2 regions of the Lacrimispora xylanolytica genome follow, and region 2 is predicted to be linked to the other one. Evidence: a T-box and tRNA genes for the amino acid it is inferred to sense, from the RefSeq annotation. Region 2 holds a T-box; the other holds one or more tRNA genes.
What was found. The T-box of region 2 lies ahead of pheS (phenylalanine--tRNA ligase subunit alpha). A T-box ahead of a tRNA ligase gene usually reads a tRNA of that ligase, here a tRNA-Phe.

Region 1: it encodes a tRNA-Phe, which carries the amino acid that the T-box ahead of pheS (phenylalanine--tRNA ligase subunit alpha) is inferred to sense. The anticodon was not compared.

The regions. Positions count from the first base shown of each region.
Region 1 is NZ_CP113524.1:4,494,840-4,504,330, reverse strand. Features, by position in the region: rRNA gene OW255_RS20765 (16S ribosomal RNA) at 1-531, shown strand, start outside; rRNA gene rrf (5S ribosomal RNA) at 622-739, shown strand; gene OW255_RS20755 (hypothetical protein) at 731-925, shown strand; rRNA gene OW255_RS20750 (23S ribosomal RNA) at 1,154-4,046, shown strand; tRNA gene OW255_RS20745 (tRNA-Asp) at 4,134-4,207, shown strand; tRNA gene OW255_RS20740 (tRNA-Val) at 4,231-4,303, shown strand; tRNA gene OW255_RS20735 (tRNA-Thr) at 4,336-4,408, shown strand; tRNA gene OW255_RS20730 (tRNA-Tyr) at 4,430-4,511, shown strand; tRNA gene OW255_RS20725 (tRNA-Met) at 4,558-4,631, shown strand; tRNA gene OW255_RS20720 (tRNA-Phe) at 4,676-4,748, shown strand; tRNA gene OW255_RS20715 (tRNA-Lys) at 4,752-4,824, shown strand; gene OW255_RS20710 (hypothetical protein) at 4,881-5,111, opposite strand; gene OW255_RS20705 (aminotransferase class I/II-fold pyridoxal phosphate-dependent enzyme) at 5,378-6,880, shown strand; gene OW255_RS20700 (guanylate kinase) at 6,929-7,510, shown strand; gene OW255_RS20695 (HAMP domain-containing sensor histidine kinase) at 7,927-9,318, opposite strand; gene OW255_RS20690 (response regulator transcription factor) at 9,299-9,491, opposite strand, start outside.
Region 2 is NZ_CP113524.1:2,062,091-2,071,581, reverse strand. Features, by position in the region: gene pheT (phenylalanine--tRNA ligase subunit beta) at 1-2,123, opposite strand, end outside; gene pheS (phenylalanine--tRNA ligase subunit alpha) at 2,146-3,165, opposite strand; T-box leader at 3,241-3,488, opposite strand; gene OW255_RS09785 (methyl-accepting chemotaxis protein) at 3,609-5,681, opposite strand; gene OW255_RS09780 (transcriptional regulator) at 6,139-6,378, shown strand; gene OW255_RS09775 (hypothetical protein) at 6,546-6,740, opposite strand; gene OW255_RS09770 (hypothetical protein) at 6,785-7,375, opposite strand; gene OW255_RS09765 (hypothetical protein) at 7,398-7,868, opposite strand; gene OW255_RS09760 (accessory gene regulator ArgB-like protein) at 8,121-8,702, opposite strand; gene OW255_RS09755 (cyclic lactone autoinducer peptide) at 8,702-8,863, opposite strand; gene OW255_RS09750 (sensor histidine kinase) at 8,966-9,491, opposite strand, start outside.

The sequences.
Region 1 (9,491 bases), 2.1 Mb from region 2:
CGTAACGGAGACTTCCCTTCGGGGCATTCCAGACAGGTGGTGCATGGTTGTCGTCAGCTCGTGTCGTGAGATGTTGGGTTAAGTCCCGCAACGAGCGCAACCCTTATCCTTAGTAGCCAGCAGTTCGGCTGGGCACTCTGGGGAGACTGCCAGGGATAACCTGGAGGAAGGTGGGGATGACGTCAAATCATCATGCCCCTTATGATTTGGGCTACACACGTGCTACAATGGCGTAAACAAAGGGAAGCAAAGGAGCGATCTGGAGCAAATCCCAAAAATAACGTCTCAGTTCGGATTGTAGTCTGCAACTCGACTACATGAAGCTGGAATCGCTAGTAATCGCAGATCAGAATGCTGCGGTGAATACGTTCCCGGGTCTTGTACACACCGCCCGTCACACCATGGGAGTTGGTAACGCCCGAAGTCAGTGACCCAACCGTAAGGAGGGAGCTGCCGAAGGCGGGACTGATAACTGGGGTGAAGTCGTAACAAGGTAGCCGTATCGGAAGGTGCGGCTGGATCACCTCCTTTCTAAGGAAGAAGAAGTAAGGGTTTTATATACTGTTGAGTCTTAAGTTTCAAAGTTAATTAAATAAGGAAACACCAAGAAGACACAAAATTTCTGGTGCCGATGCGCTTAGGGGAAACACCCGTTCCCATCTCGAACACGATGGTTAAGACTTAAGCGGCCGATGGTACTATGCTGGAAACGGCATGGGAGAGCAGGTGGGTGCCAGATTACCTTAAAAAAATCACTCGAAAGAGTGTTTTATATAGAACGGACACGTTCCAATGGGTGGAGGAGAAAAACGAAACCTGTGTTAAAGAATGTGTTAACCTGATTCAGCAGGGCAGTGCTGTTTTATATAACTGGTTTTTACCAGTGATTCGTAAGTTTGAGTACATCGAGCTTTCGAATGACTGATAAACTTCAGTCAGAACGTACCTTGAAAACCACATATTGAAATATATCTAGATAGAGTCTTCGAAAGAAGACGACATCAAGACATCCGAGGTGTTACATCGAAAGATGTAACCAAATAAAAACTCGTTCAAGTATCGTGACGTACGATATGAGAACAAACCTAAGACCAGAGATACAACGCTATGTATCTTAGATTAGTAGCCCGCACCCGCAGGTGAACATCGAATTGGTTAAGCTAATAAGAGCGCAGGGTGGATGCCTTGGCACTAAGAGCCGATGAAAGACGTGATAAGCTGCGAAAAGCTTCGGGGAGGAGCAAATATCCTTTGATCCGGAGATATCTGAATGGGGAAACCCAACTGAGCAAACCTCAGTTGTCGTATGGTGAATTCATAGCCATACGTCGGGAACCCGGGGAACTGAAACATCTAAGTACCCGGAGGAAAAGAAAGAAAACTCGATTTCCAAAGTAGCGGCGAGCGAAATGGAAGGAGCCTAAACCAGCGTGCGTGCATGCTGGGGTTACGGACTGCAATAAGTGAGACGATTTGTTACCAGAACGGTCCTGGAAAGACCGGCCATAGAAAGTGAAAGCCTTGTATGGGAAAACAATAGTCAGCGAGCAGGATCCAAAGTACCACGAGACACGAGAAACCTTGTGGGAATTCGGGGGGACCACCCCCCAAGGCTAAATACTACTTAGTGACCGATAGCGCATAGTACTGTGAAGGAAAGGTGAAAAGGACCCCGGGAGGGGAGTGAAAAAGAACCTGAAACCCTGTGTTTACAAGCTGTGGAACCACGTTTAAAGTGGAACCGCGTACTTTTTGTAGAACGGTCCGGCGAGTTACCGTTACTGGCAAGGTTAAGCACTTAAGGTGTGGAGCCGAAGGGAAACCAAGTCTTAATAGGGCGAATGAGTCAGTAAAGGTAGACCCGAAACCGGGTGATCTACCCATGTCCAGGTTGAAGCTGCCGTAAAAGGCGGTGGAGGACCGAACGCACATCCGTTGAAAAGGGTGGCGATGAGGTGTGGGTAGGGGAGAAATTCCAATCGAACCCGGAGATAGCTGGTTCTCCTCGAAATAGCTTTAGGGCTAGCCTCGTATTAGTCTGCCGGAGGTAGAGCACTGAATTTCCTAGGGGGCGTCAAAGCTTACCAAAGAATATCAAACTCCGAATGCCGGTCAGATGATGTACGGGAGTCAGACTGCACGAGATAAGTTGGGCAGTCAAAAGGGAAAGAGCCCAGACCACCAGCTAAGGTCCCAAAGTGCGTGTTAAGTGGAAAAGGATGTGAGATTTCAGAGACAACTAGGATGTTGGCTTAGAAGCAGCCACACATTCAAAGAGTGCGTAATAGCTCACTAGTCGAGAGGTCTTGCGCCGAAAATGTCCGGGGCTAAAACACGACACCGAAGCTGTGGAATGTATCGAATGATACATTGGTAGAGGAGCATTCTTACCGCGCTGAAGCATTACCGTAAGGAGATGTGGAGTGTTAAGAAGAGAGAATGCCGGAATGAGTAGCGAGATGGAAGTGAGAATCTTCCAGGCCGAATATCTAAGGTTTCCAGAGTAAAGCTGATCTGCTCTGGGTAAGTCGGGGCCTAAGGCGAGGTCGAAAGACGTAGTCGATGGACAACAGGTTGAAATTCCTGTACCGCATATTATCAGAACTGTGGGGACACAGAACCGAGAGAGAACCCGGGAATGAAAAGACCGGGGCAAGCATTAGACTGGCTAAGTTGGCAAATCCGCTTAGCAACAGGAAGGTGTGACGCGTACCGAACAAAAGTAGGGAAGTCTCTGTAGGGGCTGTCAAGAAAAGCCGCTATTGTGTAATATGTGCCCGTACCGTAAACCGACACAGGTGGATGAGGAGAGAATCCTAAGGCCGGCGGGAGAAGCATTGTTAAGGAACTCGGCAAAATGACCCCGTAACTTCGGGATAAGGGGTGCCTGAGAAATCAGGCCGCAGAGAATAGGCTCAAGCAACTGTTTAGCAAAAACACAGGTCTATGCAAAACCGAAAGGTGAGGTATATGGGCTGACGCCTGCCCGGTGCTGGAAGGTTACGAGGAGGGGTTAGCGGCAACGCGAAGCTCTGAATTTAAGCCCCAGTAAACGGCGGCCGTAACTATAACGGTCCTAAGGTAGCGAAATTCCTTGTCGGGTAAGTTCCGACCCGCACGAAAGGCGTAATGATTTGAGCGCTGTCTCAACAATGCACCCGGTGAAATTGAAATACCAGTGAAGATGCTGGTTACCTGCGCCAGGACGGAAAGACCCCATGGAGCTTTACTCTAGTTTGATACTGGGATTCGGTATTGCATGTACAGGATAGGTGGGAGGCAGTGAATCAAGGACGCCAGTCTTTGAGGAGCCGATGTTGGGATACCACCCTTGCGATATTGGGTTTCTAACCTGCAGCCATTACCTGGCTGGGGGACAATGTCAGGCGGGGAGTTTGACTGGGGCGGTCGCCTCCGAAAGTGTATCGGAGGCGCTCAAAGGTTCCCTCAGAATGGACGGAAACCATTCGAAGAGTGCAAAGGCATAAGGGAGCTTGACTGCGAGACCGACGGGTCGAGCAGGTAGGAAACTAGGACTTAGTGATCCGGTGGTATAAAGTGGGATTGCCATCGCTCAACGGATAAAAGCTACCCTGGGGATAACAGGCTTATCACTCCCAAGAGTTCACATCGACGGAGTGGTTTGGCACCTCGATGTCGGCTCATCGCATCCTGGGGCTGTAGTAGGTCCCAAGGGTTGGGCTGTTCGCCCATTAAAGCGGTACGCGAGCTGGGTTCAGAACGTCGTGAGACAGTTCGGTCCCTATCCGGCGTGGGCGTAGGATATTTGAGAGGAGCTGTCCTTAGTACGAGAGGACCGGGATGGACTGACCTCTGGTGTATCTGTTGGTGATCAACACCATGGCAGAGTAGCCAAGTCGGGAAGGGATAAACGCTGAAGGCATCTAAGCGTGAAGCCCCCCTCAAGATGAGATATCCCATCGCAAGAGTAAGACCCCTTGAAGACGACGAGGTAGATAGGGCAGAGGTGGAAGCATGGTAACATGTGCAGCTGACTGTCACTAATAGGTCGAGGGCTTAACCAGGTTGGTTTAGGTAAGAGGAAGAACGGATGAAAGATATATAACAATGTGTGGTTTTGAGGGTATGTGTAAGTATCTTCAATAAGGTTTGGCCTGGTGGCTCAGTTGGTTAGAGCGCCGCCCTGTCACGGCGGAGGTCGTGGGTTCGAGTCCCATCCGGGTCGTTTTACAACTAAATTTTGATTATGGGATCTTAGCTCAGCTGGGAGAGCATCTGCCTTACAAGCAGAGGGTCATAGGTTCGAGCCCTATAGGTCCCATTCCGTATGCAAAACCGCATTTGGATAGTTGTGCCGATGTGGCTCAATTGGCAGAGCAGCTGATTTGTAATCAGCAGGTTATCGGTTCGAGTCCGATCATCGGCTTGCATTAAAAAATTAAATTATGGATGGGTTCCCGAGTGGCCAAAGGGGGCAGACTGTAAATCTGTTACGACACGTTTCGATGGTTCGAATCCATCTCCATCCATTCAGTGATTAAAATATTAATTACTGCATATAATATAATTGAATAGCGCGGGGTGGAGCAGTCTGGAAGCTCGTCGGGCTCATAACCCGAAGGTCGTAGGTTCAAATCCTGCCCCCGCAATTTTTATGCGCATTATTAGTGAAATTATACGAAAGCGTGCATACGCCCAGATAGCTCAGTTGGTAGAGCAGTGGACTGAAAATCCACGTGTCGCTGGTTCGATTCCGGCTTTGGGCATATGGGATACTAGCTCAGGTGGTAGAGCACTTGACTTTTAATCAAGTTGTCCGGGGTTCGAGTCCCCGGTGTCTCAGGACAAGCCTTGAAACAGAAATGTTTCAGGGCTTTTTATTTTGTCCGAAGATGATATTACTCATCAAATTCTACGATTACGTAATATCCCCGATCATTATGTTTTACTTCTTTTACAATCCCTTTATCAGATTTTATGCGGTCTCTTCCAGAGTAACATCCAGACATGGCCACAGCTGGATCGATTATGTAGCTGTAGCTGCTGGCACCTTCTCGCTCAATGACGTGAACTTGATCATTTGCCTTTACCAGACCAGGACGTTCCATTTTAAACTCGATTAACCTCATAGTGATCTTCCTCTCTTTCTTTTTTTACCCAAAATACTATTATAGCTTCCGGAGAAAAAATTGTAAAGAAGGGATAAGGATGATATACTTAAATATGTATTTACTAATGGTATAAGAACAAATGCACAAGCTATATTAACTATAGTTCTTTACTTACAATAGATAAAATATGATAATACTATAAATGTATAGCGAATATTGGTTGAAATAATAAGAGAGTGACAAATTAGCTTAATCATTTTTATGTACCAGAAGAGGAAAGTAAATTGATAGAAAGACCAAGATTATTAGAGAGATTAATGGATTATAGTAAATCTGATTTTTATCCATTTCACATGCCTGGACATAAGAGGCAGTATGGGAATAATGAGATAAGGAAGTTTCCTAATCCATTTTCTATAGATATTACGGAGATTGAGGGATTTGATAATCTTCATCGGCCGGAGGGAATATTAAAGGATTCTTTGGAGTGGGCTTCTGAGGTTTATGGGGCTGATAAGACTTATTATCTTGTGAATGGGAGCAGCTGTGGGATATTGAGCGCAATTAGTGCGGCGGTATCAAACAGAGGCAAGATTTTAATGAGCAGGAATTGCCATAAGTCAGCATTTCATGGAGTTTTCCTCAAGCAGTTGGAAGTCAAATATATTTATCCACAAATGATGCCGGAATTGGGGCTTCAAGGTGGAATACTGGCTGAGGATGTCGAGGAATTGTTGAAAACAAATCCAGAGGCAGAGGCAGTGCTTGTAGTATCTCCTACTTATGATGGGGTTGTTTCAGATATCAAGGCGATTGCTGATGTGGTTCATAGGTTTGGTATACCGTTAATTGTGGATGAAGCCCATGGGGCGCATTTTGCATTTGGCAGGGTGGATGAGTTTCCTGTGTCTGCATTGGAATTAGGTGCTGATGTTGTAATTCAGAGTCTTCATAAGACGCTTCCTTCCTTGACGCAGACTGCTATTTTACATGTCAGGAAGGGGTATATTGATTTAGAGAAACTGGATCGTTATATTCATATGTATCAGACTAGCAGCCCGTCCTATGTATTTATGGCTAGTATAGAGAATTGTATTGTTTACATGGATGGTGAGGGAAGAAAAAAGCTGGGTGAATTTTCTGAGTCTTTGACTAGAATGCGTAGGCGGCTGGAGGGGATGAAGCATCTGACGCTGCTTTCGGATGAAATTATTGGACAGTATGGTGTTTATGATATGGACCTGTCAAAAGTGATTGTGTCTACAAGAAATATTGTATGGTCAGGAAATCAATTAAGTGACGTGCTGCGAAAAGAGTATCATCTGGAAATGGAAATGTGCGGAGCTGACTATGTGACGGCTATAACAACCTTGGAGGATACAGAGGAAGGGCTTCAGAGGCTTTGCAGTGCATTGCTTGAGTTGGATGATCAATTGGGAGCTAGATCCGGTTCTGGAAGCATTTCTTTGCAGGAGGCTGGGGAAATGGCAGGGCAGAGTGATACTGGTGGTGTGCTTCTTGATTTTACGATTGAGGAAGATTGCAGATATCCTATTTTTGAAGCAATGGATGGCAGGCGTTATAAAATAAAAATTTCAGAGGCAATAGGTAGGGTATCAGCTGAATTTATTTATTTGTATCCGCCAGGGATTCCTATTGTTGTACCGGGTGAAGTGTTAACTGGCGATTTAGTGGAGCTGATTATGAAATTCAAGGATTTAGGGCTTCCGGTTCAGGGAATGGAAGATGAGGCGGCAGAAGAAATATTTGTTTTAGAAGAAATGTAGGTACTACATTTTCTATGAGATAGAATCAATGAATTGGAGCATATAAAGATGGGAAAGATTTTTTACGTGATGGGGAAGAGCGCTTCTGGTAAGGACACCATTTATAAGCGGTTGCTGGAAATGCAGCCCCATCTGAAACAGGTTGTTTTATATACCACCAGACCGATTCGGCAGGGAGAAAAAGACGGGAAAGAATATTATTTTACTTCTGAGGATAGGTTGAAGCAGTTGCGAGAGGAAGGTAAGATCATTGAAGAGAGGACATATCAGTCTATTTTGGGTCCGTGGACTTATTTTACGGTTGATGACGGACAGATTGATGTGAATAGTGATGACAGCTATCTGATGATTGGTACCTTGGAATCCTATGAGAAAACAAGGAATTATTATGGGGCTGGTATCATGGTTCCTATTTATATTGAAGTGGAAGACGGGAAACGTCTGTTGAGGGCTCTTGAAAGGGAAGATAAACAGAAAGAGCCTAAATATGCAGAGCTTTGCAGGCGGTATCTGGCTGATGAAGAGGATTTTAAAGAGGATAATTTAGCTAGATGCGGAATTGAGCGAAGATTCTTGAATGATGATTTGGAAATGTGTCTCAGAGATATTTTGGATGTAGTAAGGGAGTAAGGTAGTCTATGCTTTGGCTGGGCTTGGATAGTTAGGAATTGAGATAGAAATAGGTATAGAAATAGGTGTAGAGATTTAAATAGCTATAGATAAAGCTATAGATATAGATATAGATATATAGATAGAGATTGCTAATCAGCCATGTTTCAGTGAGATGGAAGATATCGTAATAACTATTTAAATACAACATAAAAAGAGTCCTTGGGAAGATGTAATTTTTGCTTATCCAAGGACTCTTTTTATTTATTTACTTGTTTACTTATTGAGTGAGGTGGGATAGAAGGGCTGATATAAGATGGAATTGTACGTAATCATAATAATAGGTATCTAAAATGGTGCTTAATTAGAGGAAAGTCAATTTTAAGGATTCAGAAACTGAACGAGAAAAGCAAAGGATTTTTCATTTTATTAAAACATCAGAATGAAATCTCAAAGACGGCGCCTTTTTCCTGATTGTAAGCTGTGATTTTGCCATTTAACAATTCTGCGGCTGATTTGGCAATGGCAAGACCAAGGCCGAAGTTGCCATTTTTACCTTTGTAAAAGCGGTCAAAGATAAATGGAATGTCAGCTTCGGGGATTCCATCTCCGTCATCGGATATTTTCAGGCTGATGGTTTCTGCTGTTTTCTCCAGGGATATTGTTACGTTCGTTTTTGCATAACGGAGGCAGTTGGATACAATGTTCATCACGGTCTGGGAAAGGAGCATATCGTCGATCTGAACCATTACATCATACTCAGGGAGATTCAGCTCTATGGTCTTGCTTGATTTGGCGGACAGGCCCATAAGGCGCTGGGTATAGTCTTTTAATAAATGACAGAGATTTACTTCTTCCCACTGAGGCTTATAGGTGCCGCTTTCATATCTTGATAGGGTCAGGAGTTCACTTACTAATTCGTTCAGGCGGATGCTTTCTCGTTTTATGATTTGTGCTGCTTCTTTTGTATCGGGGAAGATTCCGCTTTCTATGCCTTCAGCGTAGCCCTGGATGGACATGAGCGGCGTTCTTAGCTCGTGCGATGCATTTTGCAGGAAGGTCTTTTGGTTTTTGTCGTAGGCCTCTAATCTTCCTACCATGAGACTTATATTTTCATATAGCTGCTTGAATTCTATTGTATCCTGGGGAATGGTAAAATGGCTGGCGTCAAAATTTCCCTGGCCAATTTCTAAGGAGAGGCTGCTAAGTTTTGTTATGGGGGTTGTTATGTGAGCGGCGATTCTTTCGGATAAATATATGGCAATCAGGATTCCTAAAAGCATGATAACCACCAGGATTTGGTTGACCGCAGTCAGGTATTTATTAATGTGTTCTGTTGGGAGGGCAAATACGGCTATCATATTGCTTAGATCATCGCTGTTCATGGTATAGGCAATGGTAAAGTACTTTTTTCCATTTACGGGTATGGTATAGACCGTTCTTTCTTTCATCTGGTCTATCTTCGGGGAGATGACGTTTAGAAAGGCGGTTTGGGATGAGGTGAGTTTTGTTTTTGCCGGGAATACCGGGGTTGAATTGATATCCAGCAAATAAAAATCCATTCCCTGTGAAAAATGAGAGGATTTGAGAGCAGAAAGGATATTTCGGGCCATTTCCAGGGCTCTTTTTTCGGTGGGGGCGCCTCCGTCTGTCTCCAGCTCGCTTTTAATTACTTTTTCTACTGCGTGGATTGTGGCTTTTAATTCATTTTTGGCAGCTGCATTTAAGTAAATGCGGAGAGATATGTTAAACAGTACCAGGGTTGCAAGTGGAATCAGTATAAGCAGGATTAGAAAGGGTCTTCGAATCTTATTTTTTATACTCTTCATGGGTATCTCCTAATTCCAGACGGAAGCCATAGCCCCAGACTGACTGAATTTTAGCATTGGCTTCAGCAGTGACCAGTTTTTTTCGAAGCCTTTTTATAACATCATCGGTGGCTCTTGTATCCGCTTCAAAGTCGAATTTCCATACATATTTTAGCAGATCCTCTCTTGATACG
Region 2 (9,491 bases):
TTGCGGTCGAAGTTTGTAAATGGAATCATAGATGGCATATCAATGACTGCCACATAAGCACGTTCACCAATCTTATAATTATCCGCTACCTCCGGATGAACCTCACCGATATATCCGATGGTCGTTCCATCATAAATGATATCTGCATATCTTCCTGGATGAAGGAAAGGTTTATCACCTGCCGGGTTATAATGAGGCTTCTTATGCATTCCTGTTTTCTCAAATAGTTCTTCTACAACGCCCTTCATATCAAAGAAGTCACCTTCTCCGTAGAATCCAAAGGTAAGCTGCATTCTTTCATCCGGCAATTCTGTTAATGGAAGTGCCTTTGGAAGATAAATGTTAGCCAGCTCATAGAGACGTACACTTTTATTTCTTCGGTTGTAGTTGGTGGACAGGGAATTTAACATTCCGTGAAGAGGTGACGTCCTCATCACACTAAAGTCCTCACCAAGGGGATTTAAGATATTAACGGTCAAACGAAGAGGGCTGTCTTTTGGAAGCAGAAGCTTATCAAAAACCTTAGGACTTTCAAAGGAATATGTCATTCCTTGAGAGAATCCACAGAATTCAGCCACCTCTCTGGCGATTTCCTCGACTCTTAATTTATAGGAAAGCTTTCCTGTCGTAGCCTCACCATTTGGCAGAGAGACTGGAATCTTATCATATCCGAAGAATCTGGCTACTTCTTCTGCAAGATCTGCCATGCACTCTAAGTCCTGACGGAAGGTAGGAATAAGGATTTCAGAAGTGGAAGCATCGTACTCCAGTTCAAGCATCTTATAATAGTCCAGCATGGTTTCTTTTGAAATGTCTGTTCCTAAGAGACGATTCATCTTTTCCGGTTCAAAAGGAATTCTTTTTCCTTCTCTCTTTTCCGGATAGATATCAATGATTCCTCCCACGACCTCACCAGCACCTAATTCCTCAATCAGCTGACAAGCCCGGTTCATTGCCTCGATGGCATTATTGGGATCAAGTCCTTTTTCAAATTTACCGGATGCGTCCGTTCTAAGTCCCACTTTTTTAGAGGAAAGACGGATATTGGTGCCATCAAAACAAGCGGCTTCAAATACCATGGTTTTTACGTCATCCGTAATTTTGGAGTTATCTCCTCCCATAATACCTGCAATTCCAACTGCCTTTTCACCATCATTGATCATCAGAATGGAGCTGTCAAGCTTTCTTTCCTGACCATCTAATGTCTGGAAGGTATCTCCATCCTTAGCACGAGCCACAATGATTTCATGACCAGCAATAAGCTCATAATCAAAGGCATGCATTGGCTGACCGTACTCTTCCATGACGTAATTGGTAATATCCACAATATTATTGATGGGGCGGATTCCGCAGGCTGCAAGGCGCCTCTGCATCCAAACAGGAGATGGAGCGATTTTAATATTCTTTACCATTCTTGCACAATAACGGAGGCAAAGGTCCTTATCCTTTACAGATACCTTTAAATAATCATTGATATCTTCACTGTTTCCCGTTGCAGTGACTACAGGAGGTACGAACGCCTTACGGAAGGTAGCCGCTGCCTCTCTTGCAATTCCAATCACACTGTAACAGTCCACCCGGTTTGAAGTGATTTCATATTCAAACACGGTATCATGAAATCCCAAAAGCTCCACAGCGTCATCACCAGGAGTTGAATCTTCCGGCAAGATATAGATTCCGCTTTCTGGCGCATCCGGATACATCTCGCTGGTGCCACCAAGCTCCTCGATGGAACACATCATTCCACAAGACTCAATTCCTCTTAATTTACCTTTTTTTATCTTAATTCCGTCTTCCGGAAGGGTGCCGCCATCATGGCCTCCTGCCACCTTTCCTCCGTCTAAAACGACTGGAACTTTATCTCCAACCTTCACATTGGACGCTCCGGTTACGATCTGAACCGTCTCTGTACCTACATTTACCTGACAGACGATTAATTTATCTGCATCCGGATGGCGCTCGATGGATAAAATATGCCCAACTACGATTTTCTCTAAGTTTTTGTCCAGACGTTCAAACCCTTCAACCTTGGTTCCGGTAAGTGTCATGGCATCTGTATAATCCTGAGGTGTCACATCCAGATCCGGAACGTATGCTTTAATCCATGATAATGGTGTATTCATTGATTTCTCTCCCTTTCTGTTCCTAGAACTGCTTTAAAAATCTGATATCATTTTCGTACAGCAATCTCATATCATCAATCTCGTACTTTAAGAGGGCGATTCGCTCAAGTCCCATACCGAATGCGAAACCGGAGTACTCGTTGGGGTCAATGCCGCTCATGGAAAGAACATTTGGATGCACCATTCCACAGCCTAAGATCTCAATCCAGCCTGAGCCCTTACAGAAACGGCAACCGCTACCACCGCACTTAAAGCAGGTTACATCAACCTCAGCACTCGGTTCTGTAAATGGGAAATGATGGGGACGGAATTTTACCTTAGTCTCCGGTCCAAACAGCTCTTTCGCAAACTCTGCAAGAGTTCCTTTTAAATCTGCAAATGTAATATTCTTATCGATGACAAGACCTTCGACCTGGTGGAAGGATGGGGAGTGGGTAGCATCTACTTCATCAGAGCGGAATACTCTACCTGGTGCCAGCATACGGATAGGCATCTTTCCTTCCTCCATGGCACGAATCTGAACTGGTGAAGTCTGGCTTCTTAATAAAATGCTATCACTGATGTAAAAGGTATCCTGCTCATCTCTTGCGGGATGATTCTTAGGAATATTCAGCTTTTCGAAATTGTAGGAATCGTACTCAACTTCCGGTCCCTCCATGACCTCGTATCCCATGCCTACGAAGATTCGTTCTACTTCTTCCAGTGCAATGGTGTTAGGATGGGAATGACCGACTTTACTCCGTTTTGCTGGAAGCGTAACGTCGATGACCTCTTTTTTAAGCTGTTCCTCTCTCACCTTTTTTTGAAGAACCGCAATGGTTTCCTCTAACTTGCCTTCAATAACAGCGCGGGCATCATTAACAAGCTGACCTACCTTTGGCCTGTCTTCTGGAGCAATATCCTTCATACTTTTTAAAACGTTGGTCAGTTCACCCTTTTTTCCAAGGTAAGCAACTTTAATATCATTCAGCTTTTCCAACGCATCCGAAGCTTCTATCTGCTTTAATGCTTCCTGCTTGATCTTTTCTAATTGATCTCTCATGATCATGCTCTCCTTCTTTCCTCATTGAATTTTGTTATAACCCGAAGGTCAAACAACTAAAAAAAGCCCGCCCCTAAAAGGGACGAACTATATTCGCGGTACCACCCTAATTCCTGTGATTTTCACAGGCTCTCGGAATACGTAACGTGTATCAAACGTCATAACCTACCCACCGGAACTTATAACTGTAAAAAGCACCGGATTCAGCCATGCTGCTTCGGTGAGAAATTCGATTTCTTATCTGAACTTAAAAGGGCTTACAGCCGGTGGCCCCTTCTCTCTGGAAGAAAATAAGTATCTACTGACACCATCATAGCATTTTCATATTTAACTTTATAGTTTCTATCATTGTAATAACAGTAAGCTGAAATGTCAAGGACATTTTATCAGATTCATGCATCTATATCAGCCTCCGGCACTGATATACCGGAGGCCAAGCATCATTATTTTAATTTGAAACCGGACACAACTGTATTAAGTTCTTCTGCAATACGCTCCTGTTTCTGAGACATCTTTGACATATCCGTTACAACATCGTATGCTTTTTCAATGGTAGAAAGCACCATACTGCTGTTACCGGCTGTAGTCTGTACAGACTCTGAAACGTTCTGGATGGCATCGCGGACTTCCTGCATAACCTGACTGATGTTTTCAGCCATTTCCGCTATCTCATTAGAAATCTCTTCTATGGATACTGCATCTCTTCCATACTGCTGCCCTACATCCACAAAGTTATTATAATCCGGAGTTACTGTATCCTTTAAGAATGTGAGCATGGACTCTGATCCATTTAACATCATGCCAAATGCTTTTTGTACCTCAGTAATGGTTCCCTCAATTTCTTTTACGATTTCAGATGTATTCTTTGCAAGAGTTCCAATTTCTCTTGCTACAACAGCAAAACCTCTGCCCTGTTCTCCGGCTCTGACTGCCTCAATGGAAGCGTTTAAAGATAATAAATTAATCTGAGATGCGGTGTTGGAAATAACTCTTGCCATATCTCCGATCTTTTCCACTACCTTTGCATTCTCTACTGCCATAAGAAGTTCTTCTTCTCTCTGCTTGGAGATTTCAGCAGCACTTTCATAAGCTTCACGGCTGTTCTTCTCGATCACCCGGGCACGCTCCATGATCTCTCCTGCCATCTTACTGCTCTTTCCGGTCTCTCCGGCAAGTACAGTGACAGAAGTATTCACCTCAGCCATGGAAGCGTTCAATTCCTCGGTTGCAGCACTGGAAGACATCATAGCTTTATCCACATCTCCCATATAGACCTTAACTTCGCTAAACTGCTGCAGAAGATCATTGGATACAGTATTCAACCGCACGCTTGAATCTGTGATACCGCCTGCCTGTTCAGAAATCTGTTCAATGACTGCTTTATTGCTGGTAAACATGTTATTAAGGGAACTGCTCATCTGGCCCAGTTCATCTTTGCTTTTTGATTTAAGTGGCTTTATGGTAAAATCACCTTCTGCAAGAGAGCCTGCAAACCGTTTTACTCTATTTAAACCAGAAGCAATTACTGCAACCTGGAATAAGACAGCAAGAATACAGCAGATGATTGCAATTCCGCTTACCTGCATAAGCTTAGCATTCAGTGCAACAATCGGCTGATCCAGTTCAGACTGAGGCATCTTAATCATAATAATCCAACCAATATCAGGTACCTTATCGTAATACAGGTTATAAGTCTCTCTCCCATCTACAAAGGTAACCTTGCCTTTGTCACTGGAAATCATGGAATTGCCTGCCGCTGCGAGAGATCCATTCTCATCCTGAGAAATATTGACTCCTTTTGTTATCTTTTCCTGATCAGCTCCACTTAAATAGACTCCGCTGGCGGAAGTCAGCATAGCAGTACCATTCTTTCCTACCTTAATGGACTGAATGAGCTCATTAATATCACTTAACTGCATATCAACGGTCACAGCACCAATAAATTTGCCGTTGGTATCATAAATAGGCGCCGTACAGGATGCCATAGTCGTATTCAGTGTAGGATCAAAATAGGGATCTGTTATAACCGGTTTTTTAATTCCGCTTTTTGCAAGCTTATAGTATTCCTGATTAAAATAGTCATAACTTGCATCGTTATACTCGTAGCTTAACTCTACCTTGTCCCCAGATTTATACCAATAAGGTCCCATATATTTCTGTTGGGCATCATATGTATTTGGTTCAAACCAGATACCGCTTCCAAGGATTAAATCGTTGCTCTGCACAATCTTTGTGATAGCATCTCCATAGGTGTTAATCTCTGTTGTCTGATAGGAGGAACCCACCACCTGTGCAATGTTCATGGCAGTCGTTTCAACCATATTCAAATAATCATTAATGCTGTTGACATTTGCTTTCAGTTCAGACTGCATCGTAGAGTTGCTTTGCTCCGTAATCAGGTCCCGGCTTGTGGATTCACTGATTCTGGCTAACAACGCCAATGCTAAAACAACAACAGGTAAAATTCCAAGCAGCATCTTAATTCCGATGCTTCTTATTCCTATTTTTTTCTTCATACTTTTCTCTCCCGTGATTCGGTTTTTGGCTCTACCTTACAATTTTCGACATGATTTTCGAAAAAATAACACTTTGTTAAGGTAAAATTTTCGTTTGCATATTATCATAACAATAACACTTCATTATGCTCCCCGTATAGAACTAGTAGAATTAGTTACATCTGCTTAAGATATTCCCAGCGGGTTACGCAGGCGTTACTATAAAAATCAATAACTTTATGTATATAACCTGCAACATCTCCTTTCTTGCGCCCGGTAAATGCATAATTTTAATCGTCATTCATTATACTATTCGTATTCACAATATGCAATATATTTATTTTACATACTTTAATCGTGTATTTTATCGATTATAATATCATACAATATATAGGGAGAGGTGAGAGACATGGAGCAGGATTATATAAACAAACGAATAACTGAATTGAGGATAAAAAAGGGAGTAGCCGAACACAAGATGAGTATTGAATTAGGACACAGCAGAAGCTATATTCAAAGCATTTCCAGCGGCAGAAGTCTTCCTTCCATGACTGAATTCCTGGCAATCTGCGATTACCTGAGTGTTACTCCAAGGGATTTTTTTGATGACGATATTTCAAATCCCCCTCTGATCAGAGAAGCGGTGGATAAGCTTAAAACACTTTCAGACGGAGACCTTTTACTGATTCTTACCATGATCAACAGGCTACAGTCTTAAATACTTATTTGGTAACCGAACTCCCCTGCTCATGCAGGGGTTTTTCATTTGTATAAATCCGTGCTCCCAAAATAAGGCTAACTAAGACCAGTGCATTTCCCAGTAAAATATCAAGTAAACCCATAATACACCTCTTATTCTTTCTGTCAATCTTCTTTTTTGTTAGTTCAGACAAACGTCCGATCTGACGTATTGGTGCCCGACGGCTTCAACAGGTTGATGCTCCCGGTTACACAGCCCAAGTCAGGTACTGCTCCCAGTATACGCCCATATAATTCATCCGTGTCACCTCTGGAAAGCATCCCGCAAAAGTAACCGTATAAATCCTGAAAGTTTTGCTTTTTTTCTATTTTTCTATCCATACAGCCTCCTGTGTATAGCATAAAAATAAGTCTCCTATTATAGGCTAACCGATTTCCATTTTCTTCTTGTCTCCATAAAGCACTACGCTTTTCCGAATAAGCGATAAGCAATTGGACCATGAGTTCCGTTTTTCAAAGGGGCAGTTAAACATAATCATAAGTAATCTCTCCCCAGCCGGGTATACGGTAAGAACATTATAGATGTTTTCATTAAGAGCGCTGCTTATAAATTCCATCCATGCGCTGGGCGTCTCTTCTTTTGGTTCTGAGCCGGTATCCAGACATACACTCATTGGCTGGAACCGTTTTAAAACCCGATAAAATTCATGTATAACAGCTTCCAGCTGATCTTCCTTTACACTTTTATCTATCATGTTAAAGCAAAGATTAACGGATCCATCTTCATTAGTCTTAATAACTTCAGGCCGCTGTTCTGAAAAGTACTTTTTTTTGGCCATCTCCGGTGTCATATCCCGGAATGCACTGGGAATAGAAACTCCCAGCTCATTATTAAATAACATGGTCTCCTGAAACTGAATCAGCTCACCGTTCACATAGATCCCTGTTTCAATACTGGTAAAGCGGTTGATCCATTCAAGATGCCTGTCAGCCAGTACCTTTTCATCATCTAACATATTTTTATCCTCCGTAAAGATTCTATCCCTCTTCCTTCAGCAGCTTCTTCTTTGTCTCCGTCTCACTTCTGGTTTCTGAGAAGATATCTAATTCTGATCTTTTTGCACAAATACCATGTTCTTCTGCAGCAACGGAAGATTTAATCGTATTAAGAAAAAGTAGAATAAGCATTTCTATATTCAGCAATAGTTTTTTTACCATGTTACCTGATTTATTTTTCTTTTGGTCCGTATTATAGGTAAACCGGGGTATGAGAACCAGATTTTCCTGTAAAATCTTGCACTTCACGTTCCTGGTATCCTGTGCAGCCAGGCTGTATAACATGTTCTGACTTTTTCGTATATAATAATATCGATTCCAAAAATAAAGATCCCCATAGTGAATATCTGTATCCAGCTGATACCGTTTTATTTTTTCTGTTCCATCATCTCTTCGAACATAACAGCTAGCTCTATATTGATAATAGCTTTCGTTTACCCTTTTTGTGCTCACCTTCTAGTCATCCTTTCATTCCCCCGCTCTCTTTCTCATACATAATTACATTCTACATCTGGAGATTTTTTTTTCAACACTAGTGCCAAAATTATACGCTTTCAGTTCCGAAATTTGCATGGCTTTTAAAACACACTTACTATATAGGAAATCAAGAGAATAGGGGGTTTTGGCTTATTCACACGGCAATACAACAAACAACCTCCAGAGCATATGCCCTGGAGGTTGTCCATTTTTAATACATGATACACATCAATCACAAGCTTTTTTATTTTTAAACACCCCATAAACCAACATAAGAGACAAGATGACATGACTGATAGCAATCACAACGCCAGCTCTTAATCCAAAATACCAAAATGCTGCTCCGATAACAGCTTCAATTAACCATACTAATCTGCTTTTTTTTCGATAATATACTATTTCAACTTCGTCCAAAGGCTTATTTATATCGGGGACAGGAGCATATTTGTATATTAATAATCCTGAAACCACAAAACACATTGGTACTATTATCGCGGCCAACTCCCCAGTCAACCCTTTTTCAACAAAACAGACAAGTAAGATTAAAATAGTAGAAACGATAGTACATACCCCATTTGTCCTGGCATGATAACCGCCGCAATATGACCTTAATGGAATATAACTGATAAGAAATACAGCTACCTGCATAGGTACCTTGAATGCAACGGCAACCAAAATAGCTATCATTATATTGACTGACAGATTCAGCATTACTTCATAAGCATACTGATATAAAGAACTCTGTTCATTGGTTAAAATACTTCTACTAACCTGCCAACTAACGATACTTTCTGACATTCTCTTAATCATTAGAATTTCCTAAACATTTTTGCTTCATCTGGTACTTTAGGCTGATGGTGAGCAAACATACAAGTAACATTAAATGAATATAAAGCTACAGCAAATGCAAAATAATTCATAACTTTAACTGGGGCAAACTTTCCTCTTACATTATTCATCAGCTTTTTCATAACACAAACACTCCTTTTTTTCTTTGATAATATACTATGAAAGTATTAATTTCAAGTGATGTGCCAAAATTATACATGTTAGATTCCAAAATTTGCTAAATACTAACTAAAGCATGATATAGTAAGTGTTGTTATAAACTTATTTTCTCTTTCTTCCAGGTTCAAAGAGCCTCCATATTTTTCTGCAAGCGAATTAACTATACCAATTCCTAATCCATGATGCTTTGGATCTGATTTTGTGGATAGTAGTCGATTCCCTTCTTTTAAAGCCATTATGGAATAACTATTTTCTATATGTAGAACAAGAAAATAATTGGTACCCATGAATAGCTTTACATCTACTAAACGATTTCCTTTATTACACTTTTCAGCAGCTTCGATCGCATTATCAATCAGGTTACCCATCATAGATATTAAATCTGCATCTGAAATAAAATCTATTTTAAGAAATTTCTCCACAAAAATTGATAACTCAACACTAACCTCTTTTGCTTTAATTACTCTTTCAGATAATATAGCATTTAATACTGGGTTCCCATTATATATTACTATTTCAGTTTCTTTTTTAATGTTTCCCTTTAACTCATCAATAATGTTAATTATCTTTTCGTTATCTCCATTTAAAGCA